Regions from separate parts of the Sphaerisporangium cinnabarinum genome, predicted to be linked through region 1. Evidence: riboswitches for the same ligand, from Rfam matches in the RefSeq annotation. Region 1 holds a riboswitch; each other region holds the start of a gene.
The links. A riboswitch is a leader RNA that binds a small molecule or an ion and turns the genes downstream of it on or off. The one in region 1 is predicted to bind S-adenosylmethionine.
Positions count from the first base shown of each region.

Region 2: it holds a riboswitch for S-adenosylmethionine, as region 1 does, so the genes downstream of both, ACZ4MO_RS02265 (aminotransferase class V-fold PLP-dependent enzyme) here and ACZ4MO_RS17730 (methylenetetrahydrofolate reductase) in region 1, are expected to answer to the same signal.
Region 3: it holds a riboswitch for S-adenosylmethionine, as region 1 does, so the genes downstream of both, ACZ4MO_RS02370 (LLM class flavin-dependent oxidoreductase) here and ACZ4MO_RS17730 (methylenetetrahydrofolate reductase) in region 1, are expected to answer to the same signal.
Region 4: it holds a riboswitch for S-adenosylmethionine, as region 1 does, so the genes downstream of both, ACZ4MO_RS02445 (NAD(P)H-dependent oxidoreductase) here and ACZ4MO_RS17730 (methylenetetrahydrofolate reductase) in region 1, are expected to answer to the same signal.

Region 1 is NZ_JBVHRG010000013.1:54,429-58,590, forward strand. Features, by position in the region: gene ACZ4MO_RS17715 (LytR/AlgR family response regulator transcription factor) at 1-4, shown strand, start outside; gene ACZ4MO_RS17720 (heavy metal transporter) at 1-465, shown strand; gene ACZ4MO_RS17725 (sodium:solute symporter family transporter) at 462-1,985, shown strand; SAM riboswitch class I at 2,075-2,177, shown strand; gene ACZ4MO_RS17730 (methylenetetrahydrofolate reductase) at 2,183-3,244, shown strand; gene metE (5-methyltetrahydropteroyltriglutamate--homocysteine S-methyltransferase) at 3,277-4,162, shown strand, end outside.
Region 2 is NZ_JBVHRG010000001.1:511,565-515,726, forward strand. Features, by position in the region: gene ACZ4MO_RS02255 (O-succinylhomoserine sulfhydrylase) at 1-539, opposite strand, end outside; gene ACZ4MO_RS02260 (rhodanese-like domain-containing protein) at 536-1,027, opposite strand; SAM riboswitch class IV at 1,328-1,443, shown strand; gene ACZ4MO_RS02265 (aminotransferase class V-fold PLP-dependent enzyme) at 1,477-2,910, shown strand; gene ACZ4MO_RS02270 (GNAT family N-acetyltransferase) at 3,023-3,670, shown strand; gene ACZ4MO_RS02275 (CsbD family protein) at 3,793-3,966, opposite strand; gene ACZ4MO_RS02280 (GNAT family N-acetyltransferase) at 4,059-4,162, shown strand, end outside.
Region 3 is NZ_JBVHRG010000001.1:536,424-540,585, forward strand. Features, by position in the region: gene ACZ4MO_RS02360 (MMPL family transporter) at 1-78, opposite strand, end outside; gene ACZ4MO_RS02365 (TetR/AcrR family transcriptional regulator) at 187-969, opposite strand; SAM riboswitch class IV at 1,140-1,247, shown strand; gene ACZ4MO_RS02370 (LLM class flavin-dependent oxidoreductase) at 1,595-2,758, shown strand; gene ACZ4MO_RS02375 (NtaA/DmoA family FMN-dependent monooxygenase) at 2,776-4,162, shown strand, end outside.
Region 4 is NZ_JBVHRG010000001.1:551,143-555,304, forward strand. Features, by position in the region: gene ACZ4MO_RS02430 (aldo/keto reductase) at 1-105, shown strand, start outside; gene ACZ4MO_RS02435 (hypothetical protein) at 218-610, shown strand; gene ACZ4MO_RS02440 (flavin reductase) at 696-1,259, opposite strand; gene ACZ4MO_RS02445 (NAD(P)H-dependent oxidoreductase) at 1,256-1,855, opposite strand; SAM riboswitch class IV at 1,910-2,012, opposite strand; gene gdhA (NADP-specific glutamate dehydrogenase) at 2,250-3,587, shown strand; gene ACZ4MO_RS02455 (VOC family protein) at 3,704-4,138, shown strand.

The DNA.
Region 1 (4,162 bases):
GTGACGGGCACCGACCCGCGCCGCGACGCGCGCGTGCGCGTCCGGTCCACGGACGTCCCCGCCGCGAGCCCCGGCCCTCGCCCCGGCCCCGGTGAGGGCTCCGCCCCGCGGGGCGGCGCGGCGTCGGCCACGGCGCGGACCGGCGAACCGGACGACGCCGCGACCGCGTACACGCGCGGGCTCGTCCGGGCCCAGCTCCGGCTCGGGCTGGCGTGCGTGGCGTCGTTCCTCGCCGTCGTCACGCTGCTCACGGTGACGATGAGCGGCGTGCCCGCGCTGGACGACGTCGTGGTGCTCGGCGTGCCGCTGCCGTGGCTCGTGCACGCGTACGGCTTCTACCCCGTGATCGTCGCGTTCGCGGTCGTCTTCGCGGTCGCGGCGGCGCGCAACGAGCGCCGGTACCGCGCGCTCGCCGAGGGAGTGACGCCCGACGAGCCCGGCCCCGACGACGGCGGTGCGCCGTGACCAGCGCGCTGCCCCTCGTCGCGATCGCGCTGCTCCTGCTCGCGACCGGGCTCATCGGGTTCTACGGCCTGCGGATCTCGCGCACCACGAGCGACTTCTTCGTCGCGTCGCGCACCGTGCGGCCGGTCTGGAACGCGTCGGCGATCAGCGGCGAGTACCTGTCCGCGGGCACGTTCCTCGGGCTCTCGGGCCTCGTGCTGCTGTCCGGCGCGGAGGCGTTCTGGTTCCCCGTCGGGTACGCGGCGGGCTACCTGCTCGTCCTGCTGTTCGTCGCGGGCCCCCTGCGGCGCAGCGGCGCGTACACGATCCCCGACTTCGTGCACGCCCGGCTCGACTCCGTGGTCGCGCGCCGCGTGACGAGCGTGCTCGTGCTCGTCATCGGGTGGCTCTACGTGGTCCCGCAGCTCCACGGGGCGGCGCTCGTCATCACGAGCGTGGCCCCGGTGCCGCCGTGGGTCGGCTCGGTGGGGATCGCGGTCGTGGTGAGCGCCGTCGTCGCCGCGGGCGGGATGCGCTCCATCACGTTCGTCCAGGCGTTCCAGTTCTGGGTCAAGCTCACCGCCCTCGCGGTGCCGCTCGTCGTCGTGCTCATGGCGCTCGGCGGGGCGTTCGAGCCCGGCGGCGCCGTCGTCACGTTCGACCCCGCCGCCGTGTTCCCCCACGAGGCCGGGCCGGGCGGCCTCGACGCGTACGCCACCGTCTCGCTCCTGCTCGCCCTCCTGCTCGGCACGACCGGCCTGCCGCACGTCCTCGTGCGCTTCTACACCTCGCCCGACGGCGGCTCGGCCCGCCGCACGACCGTCGTCGTGCTCGTCATGATCAGCGTGTTCTACATGGTGTCGAGCACGCTCGGGCTCGTGGCGCGGGTCGTCGCGCCCGACCTCGCGGCGCCCGGGGTGGCGGACACCGTCGTCCTCGCGCTGCCGACCCGCCTCGTGCCCGGGCTCGGCGGCGAGCTCCTCGCCGCGCTCGTCGTCGCCGGGGCGTTCGCCGCGTTCCTCGGGACGTCGTCGGGGCTCGTGGTCGCGCTGGCGGGCGTCGTGAGCCAGGACCTGTTCGGCGGCACCGTGCGGTCCTTCCGCTGGTCGGCGGTCGCGTGCACGCTCATCCCGCTCGCGTTCGCGCTCGTCACCATCCCGCAGGGCCTCGTGACGAGCGTCGGGACGGTGTTCGTCTTCGCGGCGTCGGCCCTGTCCCCCGTGATCCTGCTCGGCGTGTGGTGGCGCGGCCTCACCGCGCGCGGCGCGGTGGCGGGCATGGTCGTGGGCGCCGTCCTGTGCGCGACGGCGCTGCTCGCGTCGTCCGCGCTCGTCGCCGCGGGGTACGGGAGCCCGTCCGGCGACACGGCCGACGGCGTACCCGGCGTCGTGCGCGCCCTGCTCGCCCAGCCCGCCGCGTGGACCATCCCGCTCGCGACGGCGACCGTCGTCGTCGTGTCGCTCCTCGACCGGCGCGGCCCGCCGCTGCGCACCGACCGGTTCCTCCGCCGTCTGCACGTGCCCGAACGCCGGAGGGCCTGAGACTCGTCGCACCGGGAGCGCCGACGACCCTCCGCATCTCACCTGGCGGGCGCTCTCGACCGCATGTCGGATGGGTCGTAGGATCGTGGCAACCATCCAGAGCGGTCGAGAGTCCTGGCTCGACGACACCGCAGCAACCCGCCGACGGAAGCCTCCCGAGGACAAAGGTGCTAACGCCAGGGTCGATGGAGTGACGCATGACCTCAGAGGCATCCTTCGCGCACCGTCCGGGCCGTCCGCGGCCGACGGTGTCGTTCGAGCTCATGCCCCCGCGCCGACCGGACGCGGCCCCGAAGTTCTGGGAGACGGCACGCCGTCTCGTCGCGACGCACCCCGACTTCGTGTCCGTGACGTACGGCGCCGCGGGCACCGACCGCGCGACCGCGCGCCAGGTCGTCGGACGTCTGCTCCAGGGCACGCCCGTGCTGCCGATCGCGCACCTCACGTGCGTCGGGGCGTCGCGCGAGGACGTGGAGTCGGTCATCACCGACTTCCTCGACGAGGGCGTGCGGAGCTTCCTCGCGCTGCGGGGCGACCCGCCGCGCGACCAGCCGGACTGGCAGCCCGCGCCCGACGGCGTCCGGTCGTCGACCGAGCTCGTCGCCCTGCTGCGCGAGGTCGAGGCGTCGCGCTGCGCGTCCGACCCGGCCGTCGCGCTGCGCGGCGCGGCCCGGCCGCTGACGATCGCCGTCGCGACGTTCTGCGACGGCAATCCCGCCGCCGGCACGACCCGCACCCAGGAGGTGCGCCGCCTGTGGCAGAAGCAGCAGGCCGGCGCGAGCTTCGCGATCACGCAGCTCTTCTACGACGCGTCGTCGTACACCGACTTCGTCGCCGAGGCCCGTGCGGCCGGCGTGACGATCCCCATCCTCGCCGGGCTGCTGCCCACGACGGAGCCCGCGCGGCTCCGTCGCGTCGAGGAGCTCACGGGCGTGCGCGCGCCCCAGCACCTGCTGGACGCGCTCGACGCCCTGCCCGACCCGGAGGCGCAGCACGCCTACGGGATCGCGTACTCGGTCGACCTCGCGCAGCGCGTCCTCGACGCGGGCACGCCCGGTCTGCACGTGTACACGTTCAACAAGCACCGCGCCGCTCTTGACCTGCTCGAGGGTGTCCACCTCGGCGGCGGGTCGGGCGGGACCGGGGGCGGCGCCAGCGCCGCCGCCGCCCCGCTCGTCCCGGACCTGGCCAGCGGGCCGTGGGTCACCGGCACCTCCCTGCCCCCGACGAGCGCCGCCACGCACGGCGCGCCCGTCTGACCGGTCCTCCGGACCAGCAAGAGGTTTCGATCATGGCCACTTCCGTACCCTCCCCTACCCAGAACCCGGTCGGATTCCCCGCCGGGACCGTGCTCGGCTACCCGCGCATCGGGCGCCGCCGCGAGCTGAAGAAGGCCGTCGAGGCGTTCTGGGCCGGCAAGACGTCGGCCGAGGAGCTCGAGGCCACGGCCCGCGGGCTGCGCCTCGCGACCGTGCGCCGCCTCGTCGAGCTCGGCCTCGGCGCCGACGACGCGTCCGTCCCCGGCACGTTCTCCTACTACGACCAGGTGCTCGACGTCGCCGCGTCCCTCGGTGCCGTGCCGTCGCGGTTCGCGTCGCTGGTCGACGACGCGGGCCGCCTCGACCTCGCGGGCTACTTCACCGTGGCCCGGGGGCAGGGCGATGACGCCCCGCTCGAGATGACCAAGTGGTTCGACACGAACTACCACTACCTCGTGCCCGAGATCGGCCCGGACACCCCGATCCGGTTCGTCGACGACCGCGTCGTCCGCGAGTTCGTCGAAGCGAAGGAGGCCGGCGTCGTGACGCGGCCCGTCGTCGTCGGGCCGGTGACGTTCCTCGCGCTGTCCAAGGCCGCGGACGACGCGCCCGCCGGGTACTCGCCGCTCGATCGTCTGGACGACGTCGTCGCCGCCTACGCCGACCTGCTGCGTGCGCTCGCCGCGACCGGCGCGCCGTGGGTGCAGCTCGACGAGCCGATCCTCGTCACCGACCCGGCGAACGCCGAGGAGCTCACCGAAGCGGTCGAGAGGGCATACCGCGCGCTCGCGACCGACCTCCGCCCGGTGCCGAACCCGGGCCCGCTCCCCACGGAGACCTCCGGGTCGGGAGAGATCCCCGGCTCGGCAGAGGACGTGCGGCCCGCCATCCTCGTCGCGGCGCCGTACGGTCGGCTGG
Region 2 (4,162 bases), on a different contig from region 1:
ACGATGTCCTGCATGGGGTTGGACGGCGTCTCGAAGAAGACGACGTCCGCGGGGGTGGACAGCGCCTCCTCCCACTGCGACAGCACGTGACCGTCGACGTAGTCCGTCCGCACGCCCCACTTCGCGAAGATCTCGTCGAAGATGACGAGGCTCGACCCGAAGAGCGCGCGCGCCGCGACGATGCGCGACCCGGACCGCACCAGCGCCGCGAGCGCCGTGAACACGGCAGACATGCCGGACGCCGTCGCGTAGCACGCCTCCGCGCCCTCCAGGAGGCGCAGACGCTCCTCGAACGTGTGCACGGTGGGGTTGCCGTACCGCGAGTAGACGAACCGGTCGAGCTCTCCCTGGAACGCGGCCTCGGCGTCCGCCGCGCGGTCGTACGTGTAGCCCTGGGTGAGGAACAGCGCCTCGGACGTCTCCTGGAACTCGGTGCGCGCGTGACCGCCGCGCACGGCGAGCGTCGCGGGGCGGGCGCTCGCGGGCAGGGGCTTGCGGCCGGAGCCGCCGGGCACGCTCCCGGGCACGGCCGCGCTCACCGGGCGGCCTCGTCGAACGTCGTGGTGGGCAGCCCGCGGACCTTCCAGCCTTCGACGTCCCGCAGGCCCGAGAATCCCTGGGCCCCCTCGAAGCCCTCGAGCACGTTGTACGACGGCCCGAGCCCGGCGGCCGTGGCCGCGCGCGCCGCGCCGATCGACCGCTGGCCCGAGCGGCACAGGAACACGACGGGACGCTCGTCGCCGGGCGTCAGGCCCGCCTCGACGAGCTGGTCCAGGAACCGCGGGTTGGGGCCCGTCGGGGTCACCCACTCGTCGAACACGACGTCGCGACCGAGCTCCGTGGCGTCGGGCACGCCGATGGTGCGCCACTCGCCCTCCGTGCGGACGTCCACGAGCACGGCGCGCTCGTCGTGCGCGAGCAGGTCCCACGCCTGCTGCGGGGTGAGGTCGCCGGCGTAGCCGACGGCGGGTCGCGCGTCGGGCAGCGCCGACCCCGCTGCCGACGCCTGCTGGGACTGGTCGCTCATGAGAGTCCTCCTCCATCGATCGTGGCAGTAGCACCCTGCGCCCGGCCGCCGAGGCGGTCCGGGGGGTTGCTGCGGCGTCGACGTGCCACGTCACTCGGCCGCTCCGGATGGTTGGCTCGGATCGTACGCCACGCGTCCGACGCGCGGAACGCCCGTCTCGGGGACCGGCGTCGGGGCGGGGGTGCCCGACGCCGCGCGGCCCCGGCCGCAGCCCCCGGCGTTGCATGCCACGTCCCGCCATCCGAGACGCCGTGACCACCGGTTGACACGCTGCGGTGCTCACGGACATCCTGGTCGACAGGTCATGAGTGCCAGCGCGAAACCCCGGTTTGCTGGCCGGCAACCCTCCTCTCGCGGCGGGGTGCCCCGGGTGACGACCAGGCCGCACGCCGACCGGCGGGTGGCAAGCGCGGGGAGGTTCTCCCCGGACGACCCTGGAGGACTGTGCCATGACTGCTCTCGCGGACGTCTCGTGTCCCACCGACGCCCCGGCCCCTGTCCTCACGGCGCTCGCCGACGCGCCCGCGCTCCTGCCCGTCGTCGGCGGGGACACGCTCGTCCCGCTCGTCGACGGCCGCAGCGTCCCGTACGCGAACCTCGACGTCGCGGCGTCGGCCCCGGCGCTGCGCTCGGTGGCCGACCGCGTGACCGAGGTGCTGCCGCTCTACGCGAGCGTGCACCGCGGCGCGGGCTACCTGTCGCAGGTCTCCACGGCGCTCTACGAGGCGTCGCGGCGCACGATCGGCGCGTTCGTCGGCGCGCGCGAGGACGACGTCACGGTCGTCACGCGCAACACGACCGACTCGCTCAACCTGCTCGCGGGCTGCGTCCCGGCGAACGCGGACGGCACGCCCGGGCGCGTGCTCGTCCTCGACGTAGAGCACCACGCGAACCTGCTGCCGTGGCAGCGCACGGGCGGCGCGACGGTCCTCGCGGGCGGCGCGTCCGTCGCGGAGACGCTCTCGGGCCTGCGCACCGAGCTCGCGCGCTTCCCGTACGCGCTCGTCGCCGTGACCGGCGCGTCCAACGTCACGGGCGAGTCCCTGCCGATCACCGAGGTCGTCCGCGCCGCGCACGACGCCGGCGCGCGCGTCGTGCTCGACGGCGCCCAGCTCGTCCCGCACCGCGGGTTCTCGCTCGCCGCGTCGGGCGCCGACTACGTCGCCTTCTCGGGGCACAAGACCTACGCGCCGTTCGGCGCGGGCGCGCTCGTCGGGCGTCGTGACTGGCTCGACGCGGGCACGCCCTACCTCGCGGGCGGCGGCGCCGTGCGTCACGTCGCGGTGACCGGGACCCAGTGGCAGACGGCGCCCGCGCGCCACGAGGCCGGCTCGCCGAACGTGGTGGGCGCCGCGGCGCTCGCGGCGGCGTGCGACGCGCTCGCCGCGCTCGACCCGGCCGACCTGCACGCGCACGAGGCGGCGCTGCGCACGGCCCTCGTCGCGGGCCTCGAGGCCGTCCCCGGTGTCCGGGTCGTGCGCGTCTGGGACGACGCCGTCGACCCGGTCGGCGTCGTGACGTTCGCCGTCGAGGGCCACGATCCGGGCCTCGTCGCCGCCTACCTCTCGGCCGAGCACGGCATCGGCGTGCGCGACGGGCGGTTCTGCGCGCACCCGCTGCTCGCGCGCCTCGGTTACGACGCGGGCGCGATCCGCGCCTCGGTGGGCGTCGGGACGACGGGCGCGGACGTCGTGCGCCTCGTCGAGGCCGTGCGCGCGTACGTCGAGCAGGGCCCGGCGACCCGGTACGAGGTCGTCGACGGCTGCTGGGCCGTCGTGGACGACCCCCGCCCGGTCCCCGCGGGGTCCGGCCTGGAGGGTCTCTTCGCGACCGCCGCGGCGGGCTTCCTCGCCGACGCCGCGGGCTGCGGACCGGCCGTCTGACCGGCGTCGGCGGCCGACGGGGGAGCCCGTTCACCGGGCCGTCGCCGAGCGTTGTCCACCGCGTCGCCGGACCCTCTTGGCGCGGTGTTCCGCGTGTGCTCTGATATGCGCTGTGCTGCACGACGTCGTCCTCTCGGGGCACGGTTTCCGCCTGGAACCGCTGGCCCTGGAGCACGCTGAGACGCTGGCCGGCCTCGTCGACGAGGCGATGTGGTCAGGCATGAGCATCCCCCTGCCCTACGGGGTCGCGGGGATGGCCGATCTCGTGGCCGCGACGCGCGCGGCCCCGGACCTCACGGGCTTCGTCGTGCGCACCGTCGACCCCGACGGCGCGCCCGGCGCCGTGCTCGGCAGCACGGCGTTCCGCGACCTGTCGCTCGTCGACCGCCGCGTGGAGGTGGGCCGCACGTTCTACGCGCGCTCCACGTGGGGGAGCCTCGTCAACCCCGTGACGAAGTGGCTCCTGCTGCGCCACGCGTTCGAGACGTGGGACGTGCACCGGGTCGGCTTCCGCGTCGACACGCGCAACGAGCGCTCGCTGGGCGCGATGCGCCGTCTCGGCGCCCACGAGGAGGGCGTCATGCGCGGCCACCGCACCGCGCCCGACGGGACGCGCGCCGACTCCGTGCTCTTCTCGATCCTCGCGCCCGAGTGGCCCGGGGTCGAGGTGGGCCTCCTCGCGCGGATCACCGCCCCGCGCGTCGTCCCGGTGCTCGCGCCGGCGGCGCCGGCGGACGTCCGGCCGCTCGCCGCGTCCTGACCCACCCCGCCCGGGCGGTCCTGCCCTGAGCGTTCCGCCCCGATCGCCGCGAGCGCACGGTCCCGGAGACGCCGCGAGGGCCCCGCCGAAGCGGAGCCCTCGTGGTCGAACGGTGGAGCATCTCAGCGGTCGAACGCGTCCTTGACGTCGTCGCCCGCCTGCTTGACGTTGGCCTTGGCCTGGTCGCCCTGGCCCTCGGCCTCGAGCCGCTCGTTGTCCGTGAGCTTGCCCGCGCCTTCCTTGAGCTTGCCACCCGCCTCTTCAGCGGCGTGCTTGGCCTTGTCTCCGAGTCCCATGGGTGCTCCTCTCGTCGGTACCTCTCGACCGTAACCACGGTCGGCCGGGCTCGCACGCCGTCGGGGCACGGGCGGTGTGGTGGGATGTGCGGGTGCAGCACGACACCGTCCTCGAAGGCTTCGGCGTCCGTCTCGAACCGCTCGCCGCGACCCACGCGCCCGCGCTCGGCGCCCTCGTCGACGACGGCATCTGGGC
Region 3 (4,162 bases), on a different contig from region 1:
CACCGCGAGCCACGCAGCGAGGACGGTCCGCGCGCGGCGCGCGCACGCGCGGCCGAGGCGGTAGAGGAGTTCAGCCATGAGGATCCTTCGGTGGGAGTCCGGTCCGGGTCCGACGGGTGCGCCCGGGGTGGCGGGGGTGGCGTGGCGGGAGAGGTGGTCGCGGGGGCGGGGAGGGTGCGGGTCGCGTCAGGCCGGGTCCGCCCAGCCGGCGCGGATCCGTTCGACGAGGCGGTCGAGCAGGCCTGCCCAGACCTCGCGCGAGGCGTCGTCGTCGGCGGCACCGGTCTCGGCCCACCAGCGACGCTGGATGACGAGGACCCCGGCCATGAGCGCGCCCACGAGCATCTCGATCTCGAGCGGGTCGACGTCCGGGTGCCGGCGCGTGGTGGCCGCGACGAGGCGCTCGGCGAGGTGGGTGAAGGTGCGCACGACCATCGTCGTGACGCGCGGCGTGGGCTCGGTCGCGGTGCCGCCGAGGGCCCGCGTGAGGTAGGCCATGGGGCCGACGAGGTCCGTGCCGCGCAGCGCCGCGGTGACGTCGTCGAGGGGCGTGGGGCGGTCGGTGCCCGGCTCGGCCGCGCTCGCCCCGAGCGTCTCGACGACCGAGCCCAGCACGTCCTCGCAGACCTCGACGACGACGTCGTCGAGCGACGCGAAGTGGTTGAAGATCGTGCGGCGCGCGACGTCGGCCCGTGCCGCGAGCTCGTCGACGGTGAAGCGCGCACCGCCCTTCTCCTCCATGAGCGTCGCGGCGGCGGCGACGATCGCGCGGCGGTGGCGCGCGCGCAGGGCCGCGCGACGGTCGGGAGCCGCGGCGTCCGGAGCGGGGGCGTCCGGAGCGGGGGCGTCCGGAGCGGGGGCGTCCGGAGCGGGGGCGTCCGGAGCGGGGGCGTCCGGGCCGGGGCCGGCGAGGTCGGAGGCGTCCGTCGCGGGCGCGGTCGGGCGCTCGGGTCCGGGCAGGGGAGGCACCTCTTGACACTAGGTGCATCGATGCACTTGGTGCAAACAAGAGCGGTCGGCGCTCAAAGTTGACCGATCAGGTCCAGTATGTGGGAAGGTTCTGGCGGTGCGTTGACACCCTCCGTGCCCGCTCGTAAGTTCCCGCGCAACCGAGGTCCACGGACCTCGGCACAGGACATGGTCATGAGCTCCGACGCCAAGCCCCGGCTCGTCGGACGGCAACCCTCCCGCGCGGCGGGGTGCCCCGGGTGAGGACCAGGTCCCGCGACGCGCGACCCGCGCGGTGCGGGGCAACGACGCGGCGCCCGGCGACGGGCACGAAGGAGACGGACGATGGACCGGCGAGAGTCGAGCACCGCGGTGAGCACCCCGCACGCGCCGACGTGCCCCTGTCCGGTCCGCGGTGCGGCCGTCGTCTCCTGTCCGGTCGGCGCCCCCGCGCGCGTCACCTGTTGTCGCTGACGACGCCCCGCTCCTGACGCCGCGCGCGCCCGCGCGCACGCCGTGACGGGCCTCCCTCCGGCCTCCCCGGCCCCGCCCTGCCGCCCCGCGGCGGGGCGACCCTGCCCACCCCCTGGCACCCCGCCGCGCCCTGAGCGTGCGGTCGGCGCCTGTCCCAGAACGGATCCTCGCGATGCCCGACCCCCGCCCCGCCCGCCCCGCCCGCACCGTCCACCTGGGCGTCGACCTCACCGACGCCGGTGCGCACCCCGCCGCCTGGCGGACCGTGGGCTCCCAGGCCCGGCGCCTGTTCGACGCCAAGCGCCTCGTCGAGCTCGTCGCCACCGCCCAGCGCGGCCTGCTCGACCTCGTCACGCTCGACGACGCGTTCACCCTCCAGCCGGGCCGCAACGGGTCCGTGCGCGGCCGGCTCGACGCCGCGCTCGTCGCGTCCCGGCTCGCGCCGCGCAGCGCGGGCATCGGCCTCGTCCCGACCGTCACGACCACCCACACCGAGCCGTTCCACGTCTCCAAGGCGGTCGCGACGATCGACCACGTGAGCTCCGGCCGCGCGGGGTGGCAGGTCGGGTGGTCCACGACCCCGGCCGAGGCCGCGGCCTTCGGGCGCAAGGGCGCCCAGGACGAGCCCGACGCCGTCGCCGAGGCGGACGAGGCGGTCGACGTCGTCACGCGGCTCTGGGACTCGTGGGAGGACGACGCCGAGATCCGCGACGTCGCGACGGGCCGGTTCGTGGACCGCGAGAAGCTGCACCACGTCGACCACGAGGGCATCCGGTTCGCGGTCAAGGGGCCGTCGATCACCCCGCGCCCGCCGCAGGGCCAGCCGCCCGTCGTCGTGCGGGCAAGCACGCCGGCGTCGCTCGACCTCGCGGCCCGGCGGGCCGACGTCGTGCGGGTCCGCGCGGCGACGCGGGACGAGGCGGTCGCGCTGCGGGCGCAGGTGCGCGACGCCGCCGCGGGCGCCGGGCGCGACCCCGACGGGCTGCGGGTCCTCGTGGACGCGTACGTCGTCGTCGGGGACACGCGGGCGAGCGCCCAGGCGCGCCTCGACCTGCTCGAGGACCTCGAGGGCGTCTCGTGGGACACCGACTCGCTGACGCACGTCGGCACGGCGCGCGACCTCGCGGCGACGGTCGAGGAGTGGGCGCACGCCGGCGCCGCCGACGGCTTCCTGCTGCGGCCGTCGTCGCTGAGCACGGACCTGGACGCGATCGTCGACGGGGTCGTGCCGCTGCTCCAGGGCATGGGGCTGTTCCGCACCGCGTACCCGGGCACGACGCTGCGCGACACGCTCGGCCTCCCGCACCCCGCGAACCGCTACGCGGCGATCGCCTGAGCCCGGGCGGACCCGACATGAGCACCCGACCCCGCAAGCAGATCCACCTCGGCGCCCACTTCCCGGGCGTCAACAACACCACCGTGTGGAGCGACCCCCGCTCGCGCAGCCAGATCGACTTCGCGTCGTTCGAGCACCTCGCGCGCCGTGCCGAGGACGCGAGGCTCGACTTCTTCTTCCTCGCCGAGGGCCTGCGCCTGCGCGAGCACAAGGGCCGCATCCACGACCTCGACGTCGTCGGCCGCCCCGACACGCTGCCCGTCCTCGCCGCGCTCGCCGCCGTCACGGAGCGGCTCGGCCTCGCGGGCACGATCAACACGACGTTCAACGAGCCGTGGGAGCTCGCGAAGCAGTTCGCGACGCTCGACCTGCTCTCCGAGGGGCGCGCGGCGTGGAACCTCGTGACGAGCCCCGACGCCTTCACGGGCGCCAACTTCCGCCGCGGCGGCTACCTGCCCTACCCCGAGCGGTACGCGCGGGCGGCCGAGGTCGTCGAGGTCGCGCGCGCCCTGTGGGACTCGTGGGACGACGACGCCGTGCTGGCCGACCGGATCGCGGGCGAGTTCCTGCGGCCGGGTGCGGTGCGACCGGTCGCGCACCACGGGACGTACGCGGACGTCGTCGGGCTGTTCGAGACGCCGCGGGGCCCGCAGGGCCACCCCGTCCTGTTCCAGGCGGGCGACTCGGCCGACGGGCGCGACTTCGCCGCCGCGACCGCCGACGTCGTGTTCTCCGCGCACTCGACGTTCGACGCGGGGCGCGCGTTCTACGAGGACGTCAAGGGGCGGCTCGCGGCCCACGGGCGCGAGCGCGACTCCCTGAAGATCCTGCCCGCGACCGTCGTCGTGCTGGGCGACACGCCCGCCGAGGCGGAGGAGCGCGCCCGGGAGATCCGGCTCCAGCAGGTCTCGGGCCCGACGGCGATCGCGTTCCTCGAGCAGGTCTGGGGCCGCGACCTCGAGGCGTACGACCCCGAGGGTCCGCTGCCCGACGTCGACCCCGACACCGAGAACCTGTCGATCACGCGCGGCCGGGTGCGGCACGCGAAGGACCCGGCGGCGGTCGCCGCGGCGTGGCGCGAGCAGGCCGAGGCGAACGGGTGGTCGATCCGCGAGCTCGTCATCCAGGTGACGTCGCGCGGCGGGTTCGTCGGCACGCCGCAGCAGGTCGCGGACGACATCGACCGGCACGTCCAGGAGGACGCCTCCGACGGCTTCATCCTCGTGCCCCACCTCACGCCGGGCGGGCTCGACGACGTCTTCGACCAGGTCGTCCCGCTGCTCCAGGAGCGCGGCTCGTTCCGCACCGAGTACGCGGGCACGACCCTGCGCGAGCACCTCGGCCTCGCCCGCCCCGGCACGACGCGCGGCGACGGCGAGCCCACGACGGCGCACCCCGCCGAGC
Region 4 (4,162 bases), on a different contig from region 1:
ACGGTCGGGCTCACGCCGGACGACGTCGCGACGATCGGCGCGGCGATCCCGCGCGCCGCCGTCCAGGGCGTGCGGCACCCGCAGCCGGACCTCCTCGACGGCTGACCCGCCGCGCGGGCGGCGGCGAGGACAAGGGGCCGCCCACCCTGCCTCGCGGGGTTGGGGAGACCTAGACTGGAGAGGTCCTGTGGGTCTCCCCGCGCAGAGGTCGGCTCCGATGTCGTGGCTGCTCATGATCTGGTGCGCGACGGCGTGCACCGCCGCCGCCGCGTGGTGGGTGCTGCGCCGCGCCGGGCGACCTCCGAGCCACCGGGCGGGCGGTCGCCGTCGTGCCGCGGCGGCACCGGACCCGCTCACGACGCTCGCGCTGCAGGTGCGGCTCACCGCGCTCGCCGCGGAGCTCCGGCGCATCGAGGCCGACCCGGACGTCTACGCGCGCGCCCACCACTACCTCGCGGTCCAGGGCGCCTACGACGCGCTGCTGCGCGAGGCCTGCCGGCTCACGGGGCTCCCGGTCGCGGACGCACCCCTGCGCGCGGGCTTCCGTACCGGCGACGACGAGCGGTTCCGCGAGGAGCTCGAGCTCAGCGCGCGCGGCTGGAGCTGGTGACGGACCACCCGTGAGGGGCGGCACGGGACGGACGAGGGGCCCGACGGCGGGACGACCGCCGTCGGGCCCCTCGCCCGTCCGCCGCTCAGAGCGCGGAGTGGTCGCCGATCCGGTGGTAGGTGCGGTCGTGGTAGACGAGCGGCGACGCCGCCGACCCGCGCGGCGCCCCGGGCGCGGCGCCGACGCTCGACCCGAGCGCGCGCAGCGAGACGAGATAGGAGTCGCCCACCGGCGTGCGCTGGACGACCCGCCCGCGCACCCACGACAGCGCGCCGTCGATCACGGGCTCGCCCGTCGGCAGGCGCGACCAGCCGCCGTCCGCGAACCGGTCGATGGCGCTCGTCGCGAACCGGGCCGAGACATCGTCCTGGTGGTCGGCGAGGAAGCTCACGGTCAGCGTGCGCGCCGTCGAGACCGCGGGCCACGACGACGACGTGGACGCGAGCGAGAACGCGAGCAGCGGGGGCGCGGCCGAGACGGAGATGACCGACGTCGCGGTGAAGCCGACGAGGCGGTCGTCGTGCTCGAGCGCGACGACGGCGACGCCCGCGGGGTGGCCGCGGAACACGGCCTTGTACTCGTCGGGGGAGAGCTGGGGCTCGTCCTGCTCGGCCAGGAGGGCCTCCAGGTGGGTGAGCTCGGCGGTCATCGGGCCATCCCCGCGAACGCGTCCGCGACGGCCTCGTCGGTGCGGGCCGACGGGAGGTTCCCCGCCGGGGGGAGCGGTGCCGCGGCGCGGCGCAGGGCGTCGCCCTCGCGCGCGAGCCACGCGTCCACGACCGGTCCCAGGTCCGCGAGCTGCGGCTCGGTGACCGTGAGCGACCGGGTCGGGACGACGGCGCCGAGCTCGACGAGCACGGGTCGCAGGTGCACCTCCCCGACGAGCGCGTGCGCCGGGTTCCCGGACACGACGAGCGGGACCACGACGACGCCCGCGAGCCCGTCGGGGCCGTAGAGGTCGAGGAAGGCCTTGAGCAGCCCGGTGTACGACGCCTTGTAGACCGGGGTCGCCACGACGGCGACCGTCGCCCGGGCGAGCTGCGCGCGGGCGGCGTCGGCCGCCGGGTGGTCGGCGGCGAGCACCTCGCCGGCGAGCGGCGCCAGGTCGACCGTGGCGACGTCGGCCGTGCCGAGAAGGTCGGCGACGCGGCGCGCGACCGTCTCGGCGGCGCCGAGCGTGCGCGAGCCGGGCCGCGGGTTGCCCGAGACGGCGAGCACCGTCGGGTGGGTGGGGTGGTGGGTCATGTGCACCTCGCAGTAGTCGTCGATCACGCTTGCCGGGCGGGCCGTCCTCGCCGGTGGCGGGGCAGGCCGGGCCCGGCCTGGTCATCTCCCGGAGCACCCCGCCGTGACAGGGGGTTGCCGGCCAGCGAGCCGGGGCTTGGCGCTGGCGCTCGTGACCTGGGGACGGGTATAGCAACCGCCCCGAGAAACTGCACCGGATCGGTAGGGTTTCTCAGTGGGTGGACGGATGTGTCGTCGCCGGTGCCCCTCGTGCCGCCCGGTGCCGCCTCGTGCGGGCCGACCCGGCCCCGCGGCCGCCCGTGCCGGTGCGCGCGGAGTGAGACGGTGTGACGGGAGCTTCTGGCACAGGCGTACCGTCAGCAGGAGTTCCGCCCGCGTCAGACGAGGAGTACCCATGGACAGCCGACTGCAGTCCGTCTACGACGAGGTCCTGCGTCGCAACCCCGGCGAGGCCGAGTTTCACCAGGCCGTGCGCGAGGTCTTCGACTCGCTCGGCCCCGTGCTGCGCAAGCACCCGCGCTACGTCGAGGCCGCCGTCCTCGAGCGCGTGTGCGAGCCGGAGCGCCAGATCATCTTCCGGGTCCCGTGGGTGGACGACACCGGGCGCGTGCAGATCAACCGCGGCTTCCGCGTCGAGTTCAACTCGGCGCTCGGCCCGTACAAGGGTGGCCTGCGGTTCCACCCGTCGGTCTACCTCGGCATCGTGAAGTTCCTCGGCTTCGAGCAGATCTTCAAGAACTCGCTCACGGGCATGCCCATCGGCGGCGGCAAGGGCGGCTCCGACTTCGACCCGCGCGGGCGGTCCGACGGCGAGGTCATGCGGTTCTGCCAGTCGTTCATGACCGAGCTCTACCGGCACATCGGCGAGAACACGGACGTCCCCGCGGGCGACATCGGCGTGGGCGGCCGCGAGATCGGCTACCTCTTCGGGCAGTACAAGCGCATCACCAACCGGTACGAGTCCGGCGTCCTCACGGGCAAGGGCATCTCGTGGGGCGGCTCGCTCGTCCGCACGGAGGCCACGGGTTACGGCACGGTCCTCTTCGCGCAGAACATGCTGGAGACGCGCGGGCAGGAGCTCGACGGGCGCCGCGTCGTCGTCTCGGGCTCGGGCAACGTCGCGATCTACGCGACGGCCAAGGCACAGCAGCTCGGCGCGAACGTGGTCGCCTTCTCCGACTCGTCGGGCTACGTCGTCGACGAGGCCGGGGTCGACCTCGAGCTCCTGCGCCAGATCAAGGAGGTCGAGCGCGGGCGCGTCGCCGACTACGCCGCGCGCCGGCCCGGTGCCCGCGTCGTCACCGACGGGTCCATCTGGGACGTGCCGTGCGACGTCGCGCTCCCGTGCGCGACGCAGAACGAGCTCGACGAGGCGGCGGCCAAGCAGCTCGTCGCGAACGGCGTCGTCGCGGTCGCCGAGGGCGCGAACATGCCGACGACGCCGAGCGCCGTCGCGCTGCTCCAGGAGGCGGGCGTCCTCTTCGCACCGGGCAAGGCCGCCAACGCGGGTGGCGTCGCGACGTCGGCCCTCGAGATGCAGCAGAACGCGTCGCGCGACGCGTGGTCCTTCGAGTACACGGAGGACCGTCTCGCGCAGATCATGGCGGGCATCCACGACCGCTGCGTCGAGACGGCCGACGAGTACGGCACCCCCGGCAACTACGTGCTCGGCGCCAACATCGCGGGCTTCACCAAGGTCGCCGACGCGATCCTCGCGCTCGGCGTCATCTGACCCGAGCCGCACGACGACGGCCGCCGGTGCCCCGCGCAGAGCGGTGGCACCGGCGGCCGTCGTGCGCCCGCGAAAAGCCCTCCGGCCGAGAAGGGTCGGGCGACTAGGGTGGCCGGATGGCGACGGTCAGGCAGGTCCAGGTCACGTTCGACTGCGCGCAGCCACGGCGTGTCGCCCGGTTCTGGTGCGAGGTGCTGGGCTACGTCCCGGTGCCGCCCCCGGAGGGCTTCGCCACCTGGGACGACGCCGAGGCCGCGCTCCCGGCCGCGGAGCGGGACGCCTGGTCCGCGTGCAGCGACCCGACGGGGGTCGGGCCGCGCCTGTACTTCCAGCTCGTCCCCGAGGGCAAGGTCGTCAAGAACCGCGTGCACCTCGACGTGCGCGTCGGCACCGGACTGGTGGGGGCGGAGCGCCTCGCCGCGCTCGAGGCCGAGCGCGACCGGCTCGTGGCGCTCGGCGCGACGTGCGTGCGCGTGCTGGTCGCGGACGAGGAGAACGAGTCCTGCATCGTCATGCAGGACGTCGAGGGCAACGAGTTCTGCCTGGACTGAACCGCCGGCCCGACCCGCCGGCCC